One region of the Streptomyces sp. NPDC058741 genome, then DNA from elsewhere that is predicted to be linked to it. Evidence: predicted binding sites of a transcription regulator. Region 1 holds the regulator's gene; each other region holds the start of a gene.
The links. Region 1 encodes HrcA, which represses chaperone genes, less so after heat shock. Its sites were predicted from a motif close to TTNGCACTCNGNNNNNCNGAGTGCNAA; they were not measured.
Positions count from the first base shown of each region.

Region 2: the regulator HrcA is predicted to act here: its motif matches at 3,105-3,131, upstream of groL (chaperonin GroEL).
Region 3: the regulator HrcA is predicted to act here: its motif matches at 1,889-1,915, upstream of groES (co-chaperone GroES).

Region 1 covers NZ_JBHYQH010000001.1:19,300-24,028, forward strand. The annotation lists gene ACFW6P_RS00080 (DUF3097 domain-containing protein) at 1-361, opposite strand, end outside; gene ACFW6P_RS00085 (MBL fold metallo-hydrolase) at 393-1,124, opposite strand; gene hrcA (heat-inducible transcriptional repressor HrcA) at 1,296-2,312, shown strand; gene dnaJ (molecular chaperone DnaJ) at 2,312-3,445, shown strand; gene ACFW6P_RS00100 (nitronate monooxygenase) at 3,692-4,729, shown strand, end outside.
Region 2 covers NZ_JBHYQH010000006.1:98,784-103,512, reverse strand. The annotation lists gene ACFW6P_RS07165 (glucosyl-3-phosphoglycerate synthase) at 1-226, opposite strand, end outside; SAM riboswitch class I at 392-548, shown strand; gene thrC (threonine synthase) at 567-1,850, shown strand; gene ACFW6P_RS07155 (ubiquitin-like small modifier protein 1) at 1,977-2,252, shown strand; gene ACFW6P_RS07150 (cold-shock protein) at 2,700-2,903, shown strand; gene groL (chaperonin GroEL) at 3,293-4,729, shown strand, end outside.
Region 3 covers NZ_JBHYQH010000002.1:203,925-208,653, reverse strand. The annotation lists gene ACFW6P_RS02365 (polysaccharide deacetylase family protein) at 144-1,025, shown strand; gene ACFW6P_RS02360 (polysaccharide deacetylase family protein) at 1,022-1,741, shown strand; gene groES (co-chaperone GroES) at 2,062-2,370, shown strand; gene groL (chaperonin GroEL) at 2,487-4,112, shown strand; gene ACFW6P_RS02345 (hypothetical protein) at 4,278-4,729, shown strand, end outside.

The DNA.
Region 1 (4,729 bases):
CCAGCTCGGCATCGTGCCGGCCCTCGACGTAGATCCGGCCGGCGCGGGCGACGCGGGCGCGTGCGCCGGGGACGGCCACCGAGCCGGAGGCGGTGCGGGTGGGGCGTGCCGGGCCGCCGGACGAGGGACGGACCAGCGTCACGGCCCTGCCCTCCAGCAGGAAACCGCGCGGCTCCATCGGGAACACCCGGTGCTTGCCGAAGCGGTCCTCCAGCGTGACCGTGCCCGCCTCGCAGCGGATCACCGCGCCGCAGAAGCCCGTCCCGGACTCCTCGACCACCAGGCCCGGATCCGCAGGGACCTCGGGGACCGGCGTCGGCTTCTTCCACGGCGGGGTCAGGTCCGGAGAGTACTGGCGCATTCGGATGACGATAGGAGAAGCGGCGGGGCGATCACGGAGACACGCCGAAACGGGCCGCCAGCGCGTCCCGCTGGGCCCGGACGAACGCCGCGTCCACCACCGCTCCGTGACCGGGCACGTACACCGCGTCCTCGCCGCCCAGGGCGAGCAGCCGGTCCAGCGCGTCCGGCCACCGCGACGGCACGGCGTCCGGGCCCGCCTGCGGCTCGCCGGACTCCTCGACCAGATCGCCGCAGAACACCACCTCGGGATCGCCCGGCACCAGCACCGCCAGGTCGTACGGGGTGTGGCCCGGGCCCACGTTCGCCAGCAGCACCCGGCATCCCGCGCCCAGGTCGAGGGTCCACTCGCCGGAGACCGGATGGCGGGGCGCGGCCAGCCGCTCGGCCGCCTCCCGCGCCACGTCCGCCGCCAGGCCGTGGCGTACCGCGTCCGCGCGCAGCTCCTCGCGGTCGCGGGGTCCCGTCAGCGCCGCGGCCGCGCCCACCGCCGCGAACACCTCCGCCTCCGGGAAGGCCGCAGCCCCGAAGACATGATCGAAGTGGGGGTGCGTCAGAGCGAGATGTGTCACACGGCGGCCGGTGAGCGACCGGGCCTGCTCCCGCAGCCGCGCCCCCTCGGCCGGGCTGGATCCCGCGTCGATCAGCAGGACCGCGTCCGCACCGGAGACCAGCCCCGCCGTGCAGTCCCACACCGGCAGCCTGCACCGCCCGACCCCGGCGGCCACGCGCTCCCACCCGAGCTCTTCCCAAGTCACCGTCATACCGCGACGCTAGCGGTGACCCCCGCCGCGGGCGCGGCGCCGCACGACCAGCCTTGCCGACGGTGTACCCCACCGCCGTACACTGGGCCGGGGAACGCTGGCACTCGCCTGCGCAGAGTGCCAGGCCGCCAACGGCGGGCAACGGGCGGACGACTTCTGGAGGTGTGCGCGATGCTCAGTGAACGCAGACTGCAAGTGCTACGCGCCATCGTCCAGGACTACGTCGGCACCGAGGAGCCGGTCGGTTCCAAGGCCCTCACCGAGCGGCACAACCTCGGCGTCTCCCCGGCGACCGTCCGCAACGACATGTCGGCCCTCGAGGACGAGGGGTACATCGCCCAGCCGCACACCAGCGCCGGGCGCATCCCCACCGACAAGGGCTACCGCCTGTTCGTGGACAAGCTCGCCGGCGTCAAGCCCATGACCGCGCCCGAGCGGCGCGCCATCCAGAACTTCCTGGAGGGCGCCGTCGACCTCGACGACGTCGTGGCGCGCACGGTGCGGCTGCTGGCGCAGCTCACCCGCCAGGTCGCCGTCGTGCAGTACCCGTCGCTGACCCGGTCCACCGTGCGGCACGTGGAGCTGCTCTCCCTGGCGCCCGCGCGCGTGATGCTCGTGCTGATCACGGACACCGGGCGCGTCGAGCAGCGGGTGGTCGACTGCCCGGCCCCCTTCGGCGAGGCCTCGCTCGCGGATCTGCGCGCGCGCCTCAACAGCCGTGTGGCGAACCGCCGTTTCGCGGATGTGCCGAGTCTGGTGGAAGATCTCCCGGAGGCGTTCGAGCACGAGGACCGGGGTACGGTCTCCACGGTGCTCTCCACACTCCTGGAGACGCTCGTCGAGGAGAACGAGGAGCGGCTGATGATCGGCGGCACCGCCAACCTGACGCGCTTCGGTCATGACTTCCCCCTCACGATCCGGCCGGTGCTGGAGGCGCTCGAGGAGCAGGTCGTGCTCCTCAAGCTGCTCGGTGAGGCGAAGGATCCGGGCGTGACCGTCCGTATCGGTCACGAGAACGCCCACGAAGGACTCAACTCCACGTCCGTCGTGTCGGTCGGCTACGGTTCGGGCGGCGAGGCAGTAGCCAAGCTCGGCGTGGTCGGACCGACCCGCATGGACTACCCGGGAACGATGGGAGCGGTACGCGCAGTGGCACGGTACGTCGGACAGATCCTGGCGGAGTCGTAGTGGCCACGGACTACTACGCCGTACTCGGCGTGCGCCGCGACGCGTCGCAGGAAGAGATCAAGAAGGCCTTCCGGCGGCTCGCCCGCGAGCTGCACCCGGACGTCAATCCGGATCCGAAGACCCAGGAGCGGTTCAAGGAGATCAACGCCGCCTACGAGGTGCTGTCGGACCCGCAGAAGAAGCAGGTCTACGACCTCGGCGGCGACCCCCTCTCGCAGGCAGGAGGCGGCGCGGGCGGCTTCGGGGCCGGTGGCTTCGGCAACTTCTCGGACATCATGGACGCCTTCTTCGGCACGGCGTCGCAGCGCGGACCGCGCTCACGCACCCGCCGCGGCCAGGACGCCATGATCCGCATCGAGGTGGAGCTCGACGAGGCTGCCTTCGGCACCACGAAGGACATCCAGGTCGACACGGCCGTCGTCTGCAACACCTGCAACGGCGAGGGCGCCGCGCCGGGCACCTCCGCGCAGACGTGCGACATGTGCCGCGGCCGCGGTGAGGTGTCGCAGGTGACCCGGTCCTTCCTGGGCCAGGTCATGACGTCCCGCCCGTGCCCGCAGTGCCAGGGCTTCGGCACGGTCGTGCCGACGCCCTGCCCGGAGTGCGCCGGTGACGGCCGCGTGCGGTCCCGCCGTACGCTCACGGTCAAGATCCCGGCCGGTGTCGACAACGGCACGCGCATCCAGCTCGCCGGCGAGGGCGAGGTCGGCCCCGGCGGCGGTCCGGCCGGCGACCTCTACGTCGAGATCCACGAGCTGCCGCACGCCACCTTCCAGCGGCGGGGCGACGACCTGCACTGCACGGTGACGATCCCCATGACGGCGGCGGCCCTGGGCACGAAGGTGCCGCTGGAGACGCTCGACGGCATGGAGGAGGTCGACATCCGCCCGGGCACCCAGTCCGGCCAGTCGATCCCGCTGCACGGCCGGGGCGTCACGCACCTGCGCGGCGGCGGACGCGGCGACCTCATCGTCCACGTCGAGGTGCAGACCCCGACCAAGCTCGACCCCGAGCAGGAGCGGCTGCTGCGCGAGCTGTCGAAACTGCGCGGCGAGGAGCGCCCCACGGGGCAGTTCCAGCCGGGGCAGCAGGGGTTGTTCTCGCGGTTGAAGGATGCGTTCAACGGGCGCTGACGGGGGCGGTCCGGTCTCTGCCGGGGGTCCGGGGGTCGTCTCTCGGGCGGGCGCGGTCAGCCGGGGCAGCAGGGGTTGTTCTCGCGGTTGAAGGATGCGTTCAACGGGCGCTGACGGGGGCCGTCCGGAGGCGCTTCGAGGCGCCCCGGGCGTGCCGTCCGGCCAAGAGGAAGGGCATGTTCCTCTGGTCTATGCCGCCGGAAGGCCGGATTCGGACTCGTGCGGAGGACGTGACACCATGCCGTCATGTCCTCCGCACTGACCGATCTGTTCCCCCTGCCGATCGTGCAGGCGCCCATGGCGGGCGGCGTCTCGGTGCCGCAGCTCGCGGCGGCCGTGTGCGAGGCGGGCGGGCTCGGGTTCCTCGCCGCCGGTTACAAGACCGCCGACGGGATGTACCAGGAGATCAAGCAGATCCGGAGCCTCACCACCAGGCCCTTCGGCGTCAACGTCTTCCTGCCCCAGCCGGAGTACGCCGACCCCGCTGCCGTCGACGTCTACGCCCACCAGCTGGCCGGCGAGGCCACCTGGTACGAGACCGAGCTCGGTGATCCGGAGAGCGGCCGCGACGACGGCTTCGAGGCGAAGCTCGTGGTGCTGCGCGACAACCCCGTTCCGGTGGTCTCCTTCCACTTCGGCGTGCCGAGCCGTGAGGTGGTCGACGCGCTGCACCGCGTCGGCACCTTCGTCCTGGCCGCCGCGACCACCCCCGACGAGGCCCGGGCCGTCGAGCGGGCCGGGGCGGACGCGGTCATCGCGCAGGGCGTCGAGGCGGGCGGCCATCAGGGCACGCACCGGGACGTCCCCGAGACGGACGGTTCCGGCCTCGGGCTGCTGTCGCTGGTCGCCCAGGTGCGCGAGGCCGTCGGCATCCCGATCGTCGCCACGGGCGGCATCATGCGCGGCGGCCAGATCGCCGCGGTGCTCGCCGCGGGCGCGAGCGCGGCCCAGCTGGGCACCGCGTTCCTCGCCACGCACGAGTCGGGCGCGCACGCCCTGCACAAGCAGGCGCTGACCAACCCCCTGTTCGTCCGGACGGAACTGACCCGGGCGTTCTCGGGCCGGCCCGCGCGCGGCCTCGTCAACCGCTTCCTGCGCGAGCACGGTCCCTACGCGCCCTCCGCGTATCCCGAGCTCCACCACCTCACCGCTCCGCTGCGCAAGGCCGCCGCCAAGGCGGGTGACGCGCAGGGCATGGCGCTGTGGGCCGGGCAGGGCCACCGGATGGCGCGGGAGCTGCCGGCCGGACAGCTGGTGGAGGTCCTCGCGGGCGAACTGGCGACG
Region 2 (4,729 bases), on a different contig from region 1:
ATCCCGAGTCCACGACGACCAGCTCGTCGACGAGCGGGACCTGCAGCATCAGGTCGTGGCGGATCACGGCGGCGATGTCGCCGACCGTCTCCTCCTCGTTCAGCGCGGGCAGCACCACGCTGACCGTCTGGCCGGTGCGCTGCTTGGCGGCCAGGATCCGGTGGAGCGGGCGCTCGGTCGCGGACCACGAACGGGTGCCCAGCCAGCGCTCGACTTCTTCCAGCACCGTGGCGGCTCCTTAGCGTTCTCTCGGCGGGACGGACTGTGAGCCATCTCGCGGTTCGGACGACTATCTCAATTGTCCTGGTCGTCGGTTACAGTCTTGAACAACGCGGATGACCATCGCATGTCCGGCACCGACCGGCGTCGTCCGTCGTCGACAACCACATACAGCTCATCCAGAGGGGCAGAGGGAAACGGCCCGATGAAGCCCCGGCAACCCTCCAGTCGGTTCTCGTAGGTCACTGGCGACCACTTCCGCGAGGCTCCCGGCTAGGGAAGGTGCCAAATCCGTCTCACGGCGAGATGCGTCGTGAGGAAGATGAGGAGAAAGGGCCTCGCCTCACATGGCTGTGCAGACTGTCGAAAGCACCACGAACTCCGTCGACCTCGGTCCCGCCGCCGCCCTGAGCTGCCGCGAGTGCGGTCACCGGGTACCCCTCGGACCGGTCTTCGCCTGCGAGGAGTGTTTCGGCCCGCTGGAGATCGCCTACGACTTCTCGTCCTACGGCGCCGAGGAGCTCCGCGAGCGGATCGAGGCGGGCCCCGCGAACATCTGGCGCTACGCCCCGCTGCTGCCCGTCCCGGCCGACGTGGCGGACAAGCCGAACATCAACCCGGGCTGGACCAAGCTCGTCCAGGCCGACAACCTCGCCCGCGAGCTGGGCGTCGAGCCCGGCAAGCTGTTCGTGAAGGACGACTCCGGCAACCCGACGCACTCCTTCAAGGACCGGGTCGTCGCCCAGGCCCTGGAGGCCGCCCGCGCCTTCGGCTTCACCACGCTCTCCTGCTCCTCCACCGGCAACCTCGCCGGCGCCGTCGGCGCCGCCGCGGCCCGCGCCGGCTTCCGCTCCTGCGTCTTCATCCCGCACGACCTGGAGCAGGGCAAGGTCGTCATGGCCGCGGTCTACGGCGGCGAGCTCGTCGGCATCGAGGGCAACTACGACGACGTGAACCGCTTCTGCTCCGAGCTGATCGGCGACCCGGCCGGCGAGGGCTGGGGCTTCGTCAACGTCAACCTGCGGCCGTACTACGCGGAGGGTTCCAAGACGCTCGCCTACGAGATCTGCGAGCAGCTCGGCTGGCGGCTGCCCGACCAGATCGTGGTGCCGATCGCCTCCGGCTCGCAGCTCACGAAGATCGACAAGGGCCTGCAGGAGCTGATCAGGCTCGGCCTGGTCGAGGACAGGCCGTACAAGATCTTCGGTGCGCAGGCCGAGGGCTGCTCCCCGGTGTCCACGGCGTTCAAGGCCGGTCACGACGTGGTCCGCCCCCAGAAGCCGGACACGATCGCCAAGTCCCTGGCGATCGGCAACCCGGCGGACGGGCCGTACGTGCTCGACATCGCGCGGCGCACGGGCGGTGCGGTGGAGGACGTGGACGACGAGCAGGTCGTCGAGGCGATCAGGATCCTGGCCCGCACCGAGGGCGTCTTCGCGGAGACCGCCGGCGGTGTGACGGTGGGCGTGACGAAGAAGCTCGTCGAGAACGGGGTGCTGGACCCGTCGAAGACCACGGTCGTGCTCAACACCGGGGACGGTCTGAAGACGCTGGACGCGGTGGCCGGGACCGGTCTCACCGCGACCATTCGGCCCAGCCTGGAGTCGTTCCGGGACGCCGGACTCGTCTGATCGCTGTTCGCCGCGGGCGGGTGGGGGCTGGTCGCGCCCACGCGGCGGAGCCGCATATCGACACAGCCCCGCGCCCCCGAGGGCGCGCCCCAGCCGTTGCCCAAGAAGAACCGGAGGACATGTCCGATGAGCGTCACCGTTCGCATCCCCACCATCCTGCGCACCTACACCGGTGGGCAGGCCGAGGTCGCCGCCGACGGGGCGACCCTCGGTGAGGTGATCGCCGACCTCGAGAAGAACCACACCGGGATCGCCGCCCGGGTGCTCGACGACCAGGGCAAGCTGCGCCGGTTCGTCAACGTCTACGTCAACGACGACGACGTGCGCTTCGAGCAGGGGCTGGAGACCGCCACGCCGGACGGTGCCGGAGTGTCGATCATCCCGGCCGTCGCCGGCGGCTGAACCGGCTCCGCCGGGCCGATTGTTGCCTTCAGTGACACCGGTCACCGGGAGTGCGGCGAATTGCCCCCTCCGTGAGAGAAGCGGAGGGGGCAATTCTGCGTGATTGAGCGCGGTAGAGTTGGGGAACGCGTTCCCGGTCCATCGATCGGAACCCTGAATTCCTGCCGCATGCCCGACAAGATGTAGCCAAAGTGTGCGCGTCTTTCGCGGCTTTTGCTCCCTTTGTGTGGCCCGACTTGACCCGAATTCAGGCGAATTCTCCCCACATTCCGGACCCCTCACGTCCAGATTTCTCGTCCGATTGACCTGTTGCAGACGGCAGTTGGGCAGATACATTCAGCCGCGGTCGACGCGTTCCGGCGCACGCCCCCAACCGTGGGGGGTGAGGTCTGACCCGGGTCCGCGAAGTGTGGATCTGTGCAAGGGCCAGTAATAGGGGAGTTAGGCATGGCTCAGGGCACCGTCAAGTGGTTCAACGCGGAGAAGGGGTACGGCTTCATCGCGGTCGACGGTGGTGCGGATGTTTTCGTCCACTACAGCGCGATCCAGATGGACGGCTACCGCACCCTGGAAGAGGGCCAGCGGGTAGAGTTCGAAATCTCGCAGGGCCAGAAGGGCCCGCAGGCCGACATGGTTCGCGTCACTGCCTGAACGCGCACCACGACCAACGCACCAGCGACCGGTCTTGTCCGAAGGGCCCGCACCCCCCGGGGTGCGGGCCCTTCGGCCTGTCCGGATGGCCCGCCGGGCCGTGTTCGCGGCGGGCTGACGCCCCCGCCGGATCCCCCGAGGCGCTTGCGCCCGCCCGTCACCCGGCCACCACTCCTCGACGAGCCCGCTGCGCGGGCGCACCTTGCACTCTGAGGGGTCGAGTGCTAATCATTGCGTTAGCACTCTGAAGGTGAGAGTGACAACGTAAGGACCGGGTCGGTGAGGCCCGCGGACCGGATGGGGCAAGGAACCAACCGGTCGGGGCCGTCCGTCGCGGGCGCGGGCGCGGTCCGAAGTAATCACCCCCAGTCCTGGAGGGACCACTTCACATGGCCAAGATCATCGCGTTCGACGAGGAGGCGCGGCGCGGCCTCGAGCGCGGCATGAACCAGCTCGCGGACGCCGTCAAGGTGACGCTCGGCCCCAAGGGCCGCAACGTCGTCCTCGAGAAGAAGTGGGGCGCGCCCACGATCACCAACGATGGTGTCTCCATCGCCAAGGAGATCGAGCTCGAGGACCCGTACGAGAAGATCGGCGCCGAGCTGGTCAAGGAAGTCGCCAAGAAGACGGACGACGTCGCCGGTGACGGTACGACCACCGCGACCGTCCTCGCCCAGGCCCTGGTGCGCGAGGGTCTGCGCAACGTGGCCGCCGGCGCCAACCCGATGGCCCTGAAGCGCGGTATCGAGCGCGCCGTCGAGGCCGTCTCCGCCGCCCTGCTGGAGCAGGCGAAGGACGTCGAGACCAAGGAGCAGATCGCCTCCACGGCCTCCATCTCCGCCGCCGACACCCAGATCGGCGAGCTCATCGCCGAGGCGATGGACAAGGTCGGCAAGGAAGGCGTCATCACCGTCGAGGAGTCCCAGACCTTCGGTCTGGAGCTGGAGCTCACCGAGGGTATGCGCTTCGACAAGGGCTACATCTCGGCGTACTTCGCCACCGACATGGAGCGTATGGAGGCCGTCCTCGACGACCCGTACATCCTGATCGCGAACTCCAAGATCTCGAACGTCAAGGACCTGCTCCCGCTCCTGGAGAAGGTCATGCAGTCGGGCAAGCCGCTGCTGATCATCGCCGAGGACGTCGAGGGCGAGGCCCTGTCGACCCTGGTCGTCAACAAGATCCGCGGCACCTTCAAGTCCGTCGCCGTCAAGGCCCCGGGCTTCGGTGACCGCCGCAAGGCGATGCTGCAGGACATCGGCATCCTCACCGGCGGCGAGGTGATCTCCGAGGAGGTCGGCCTCAAGCTGGAGAACGCCACGCTGGACCTCCTGGGCAAGGCCCGCAAGGTCGTCATCACCAAGGACGAGACCACCATCGTCGACGGTGCCGGCTCCGCCGAGCAGGTCCAGGGCCGGGTCAACCAGATCCGCGCCGAGATCGAGAACAGCGACTCGGACTACGACCGCGAGAAGCTGCAGGAGCGCCTGGCGAAGCTCGCCGGCGGTGTCGCGGTCATCAAGGCCGGTGCCGCCACCGAGGTGGAGCTCAAGGAGCGCAAGCACCGCATCGAGGACGCCGTGCGCAACGCCAAGGCGGCCGTCGAGGAGGGCATCGTCGCCGGTGGTGGCGTGGCCCTGCTGCAGGCCTCCCAGGTCTTCGAGAAGCTGGAGCTCGACGGTGACGAGGCGACCGGCGCCAACGCCGTGAAGCTCGCGCTGGAGGCCCCGCTGAAGCAGATCGCCGTCAACGGTGGTCTCGAGGGCGGCGTCGTCGTGGAGAAGGTCCGCAACCTCCAGGTCGGCCACGGCCTGAACGCCGCGACC
Region 3 (4,729 bases), on a different contig from region 1:
CGGGCCACGGGGCGCCGGGCCACGGGGCGCGACCGGCGCCGGGTGAGGGACTCCACCGGGGGTCCGGCCCTGCGACGCGCCGGGTGCCCGGCCGCGCGACCCGCCGCCTGACCGGCGGCGCCTCGCCCCGTGCGCGCGCTGGTGTGCGCATCGGACTCGCCGCGCTCACCCTCGCCGCCATCGCGTCGGGCTGTGCGCGGGGCGGTGCCGGGGACGAGGTGACCCCCGCGGGCGGCCAGCAGCCCCTCGACGCGCCCCCGGCCCGCGCGCTCGACTCCTACGCCACCAAGCTGCGCGCCGCGCACGCCGCCCGGGTCGCGGCCGCCCGCCGCTGGGGGCTGCGGAAGGCCCCGCTGACCGCCCCGCCGGCTCCCGCGAAGAAGCCCCGGATCAGGACCCGCGAGGGCTTCGAGGTGACCGGCCACCGCAGGCTGGAGCTCCCGCCCGTCTTCACCACCGTCCCCACCCGGGACAAGGTCGTCTTCCTCACGATCGACGACGGCGCCGAGAAGGACCCGGCGTTCCTGCGGATGATGAGCGACCTGGACGTCCCCTACAGCGCGTTCCTCAGCGGCCACCTGGTCAAGGACGAGCCCCGCTACTTCCGCAGGATGCAGGCCGCGGGCACGGTGCTGAACAACCACACGCTGCACCACCCCGCCCTGCGGGGCCTGCCCTACAGCCGGCAGGAGCGCGAGATCTGCGGGATGCAGCGCTACATGGAGAAGCGCTTCGGCAGACGCCCCACCCTCTTCCGCCCGCCCTACGGCAGCTACGACCGGGCGACCCTGCGCGCCGCCAAGGCCTGCGGCATCACGCACGTCCCGCTCTGGAACGAGGAGGTCTTCGCCGACCGCTGGGAGTACCGCGAGGGCGACCGGCGCCTGCGTCCGGGCGACGTCGTCCTCACCCACTTCAGGGGCCGCGGCCAGTGGAAGGGCACGATGCCCGACATGGTCCGCCGCTTCCTGAACGAGGTCGCCTCCGAGGGGTACGCGGTCGGGCGGCTGGAGGACTACCTGTGAGGCGGCCGGCCGCCGCGGCGCTGTGCGCCGGGCTGCTCCTGCTGGCCGGCTGTATGGGCCCCGCCGGGCAGCAGCGGCCGGAGCCCGCCGACGGCCGGGCCCAGGACCCGGCGCACCCGGCCGGCCGCCCCCGGCCGCCCGTCGTCGACCACGTCCCCACCCGGGACCCGGTCGTCTTCCTCACCTACGACGACGGCGCCGAACGCGCCCCCCGCTTCGTCCGCCTGGTCCGCGACCGGCGCCTGCCGGTCAGCATGTTCCTCACCGACAACGTCGTGGGCCCCGGCTACGGCCACTTCGCCCGGCTGCGCGCGGTCGGCGCCTCCCTGCAGAACCACACCCTCGACCACCCCGTCCTGCGCGGCCTGCCCTACGCCGGGCAGCGCGCCGAGATCTGCGGCCAGCAGCACAAGCTCCGCTCCCGCTTCGGCGTCCGCCCCACCCTGCTGCGCCCGCCCCACGGCGCCTACGACGCGGTCACCCTGAGTGCCGCCGCCGACTGCGGCATCTCGGCGGTCGTCCTGTGGCGCGCGTCCCTGGGCCCCGACGGTGTCCTGACGTACACGCGGGGCGGGCCGGGCCTGCGCCGCGGTGACATCGTCTCGGTGCCGTCCGGCGGCACGGCGTCCCCGACCCTCACGGACCGGACGCTGCGGCTGCTGGGGGAGATCGAGGAGCAGGGGCTGCGGGTGGGGCGCCTGGAGGACTACCTCTGACCCCGATCGCCCGGGGAATGCGCCTCCGGCGCTCCAGGGCCGCCTCCGGCGCTCCGGGGGCCGCCTCCGACGGCCCCGCGGTGACCTGGCGCCCGGTCCGCCGGGACCCGCGCCGGCACCCCGAACCGGCCGACGCGCGGTCGGCAATTAGCAGTCCGCTTGACCGAGTGCTAATCGCGGTCATAGTCTCGGGTCTGGCACTCCCCCCTGGAGAGTGCCAACACAGCGACGGGCAGGTCCGGCACCCGCGACGACGGATCCACCTGGTCGCCACCTCAGACAGTTAACCCCGTGAGATCTCCGAAGGGGGAGGTCGGATCGTGACGACCACCAGCTCCAAGGTTGCCATCAAGCCGCTCGAGGACCGAATCGTGGTCCAGCCGCTCGACGCCGAGCAGACCACCGCCTCTGGCCTGGTCATCCCGGACACCGCCAAGGAGAAGCCCCAGGAGGGCGTCGTCCTGGCCGTGGGCCCGGGCCGCTTCGAGGACGGAAACCGTCTTCCGCTCGACGTCTCCGTCGGTGACGTCGTGCTCTACAGCAAGTACGGCGGCACCGAGGTGAAGTACAACGGCGAGGAGTACCTCGTCCTCTCGGCCCGCGACGTGCTCGCGATCATCGAGAAGTAATTCACCCGAAGCACCTTGCTTCGAACTGCGCCCCTGGCCCCCGCGATCGCCAAGAAGCCGGGCGCCCGGGGCGCAGTTGCCGTTATCCCAGATTCCGGAAGAGGGCTCACGCTCCCATGGCGAAGATCCTGAAGTTCGACGAGGACGCCCGTCGCGCCCTCGAGCGCGGCGTCAACAAGCTTGCCGACACGGTCAAGGTGACGATCGGCCCCAAGGGCCGCAACGTCGTCATCGACAAGAAGTTCGGCGCCCCCACCATCACCAACGACGGTGTGACCATCGCCCGCGAGGTCGAGGTCGAGGACCCGTTCGAGAACCTCGGTGCGCAGCTGGTCAAGGAGGTGGCGACCAAGACCAACGACATCGCGGGTGACGGTACGACCACCGCGACCGTGCTCGCCCAGGCGCTCGTGCGCGAGGGCCTGAGGAACGTCGCCGCCGGTGCCTCCCCGGCCGCCCTGAAGAAGGGCATCGACGCCGCCGTCGCCGCGGTCTCCGAGGAGCTCCTCGCGACCGCCCGCCCGATCGACGAGAAGTCCGACATCGCCGCCGTCGCCGGTCTGTCCGCCCAGGACCAGCAGGTCGGCGAGCTCATCGCCGAGGCGATGGACAAGGTCGGCAAGGACGGTGTCATCACCGTCGAGGAGTCCAACACCTTCGGCCTGGAGCTGGACTTCACCGAGGGCATGGCCTTCGACAAGGGCTACCTGTCGCCGTACTTCGTGACGGACCAGGAGCGCATGGAAGCCGTCCTGGACGACCCGTACATCCTCATCACGCAGGGCAAGATCTCCGCCATCGCGGACCTGCTGCCGCTGCTGGAGAAGGTCATCCAGTCCAACTCCTCCAAGCCGCTGCTGATCATCGCCGAGGACGTCGAGGGCGAGGCCCTGTCGACCCTGGTCGTGAACAAGATCCGCGGCACCTTCAACGCCGTCGCGGTGAAGGCCCCCGGCTTCGGCGACCGCCGCAAGGCGATGCTGCAGGACATGGCCGTCCTCACCGGCGCCACGGTCGTCTCCGAGGAGGTCGGCCTCAAGCTCGACCAGGTCGGCCTGGACGTCCTGGGCTCCGCCCGCCGCGTCACCGTCACCAAGGACGACACCACCCTCGTCGACGGCGCCGGCAGCAAGGACGACGTGCAGGGCCGCGTCGCCCAGATCAAGGCCGAGATCGAGACCACGGACTCCGACTGGGACCGCGAGAAGCTCCAGGAGCGCCTCGCGAAGCTGGCCGGCGGAGTGTGCGTCATCCGCGTGGGCGCCGCCACCGAGGTCGAGCTCAAGGAGCGCAAGCACCGTCTGGAGGACGCCATCTCCGCGACCCGCGCCGCGGTCGAGGAGGGCATCGTCTCCGGTGGTGGCTCCGCGCTGGTCCACGCCGTCAAGGTCCTCGAGGGCGACCTCGGCAAGACCGGCGACGAGGCCACCGGTGTCGCGGTCGTCCGCCGCGCCGCCGTCGAGCCGCTGCGCTGGATCGCCGAGAACGCCGGCCTGGAGGGCTACGTCATCACCTCCAAGGTCGCCGAGCTCGACAAGGGCCAGGGCTTCAACGCCGCCACCGGCGAGTACGGCGACCTGGTGAAGGCCGGCGTCATCGACCCGGTCAAGGTCACCCGCTCCGCCCTGGAGAACGCCGCCTCCATCGCCTCCCTCCTCCTCACGACCGAGACCCTGGTCGTCGAGAAGAAGGAAGAGGAGGAGCCGGCCGCTGCGGGCCACGGCCACGGCCACGCCCACTGACGCACCACGGCTGAGGGCCGGCCGACCGCCGGCCCGCCCGTGCCCGAGCGAAGGCCCGGCACCCCGGAGACGGGGCTGCCGGGCCTTCGCCGTGCCGCGCGGCCGATCCGGGAACCGGCGCGGCGGTCGGAGACCTCCTACACACCGGAGCAGAAGGGGGTTGCCATGAGCCAGGCGCTCTATGAGGAACGGTCCCGTAATCCGCTGGCGCGCACGGCGGAACTCACCGAGGACCGACTGCGCAGGGGCGGCCGGACCACACCGCTGGACGAGCTGAACCTGGCCGCCATGGCCGAGGCGTATCTGCGGGGACACTGGCTCGGCGGAGGCGGTTGCGAACGCCCCCTGGAGTCGCTGCCGCAGGGCCCGGGCGTCGTCCCGGTCACCCGCGTGACCGGCACCACCACACCCCTGAAGGTGCGCCGCACCGCCGACTTCGCCCGCGCGCTCGGCGAACTGGCCGTGCGCAGGTGCGGCGGGCCGGAGCACGTGGCCGCCCTCGCCGCGCGGGCGCGGGCGGAGGGCGTGCCGCTGTGGATCGCCCGCCGCTACGCGCCCGGACCCGCCGGGCGGGTGGCCGTCGCCGTGGACCGGCGCTCGGTCCGCGTGGACGTCTG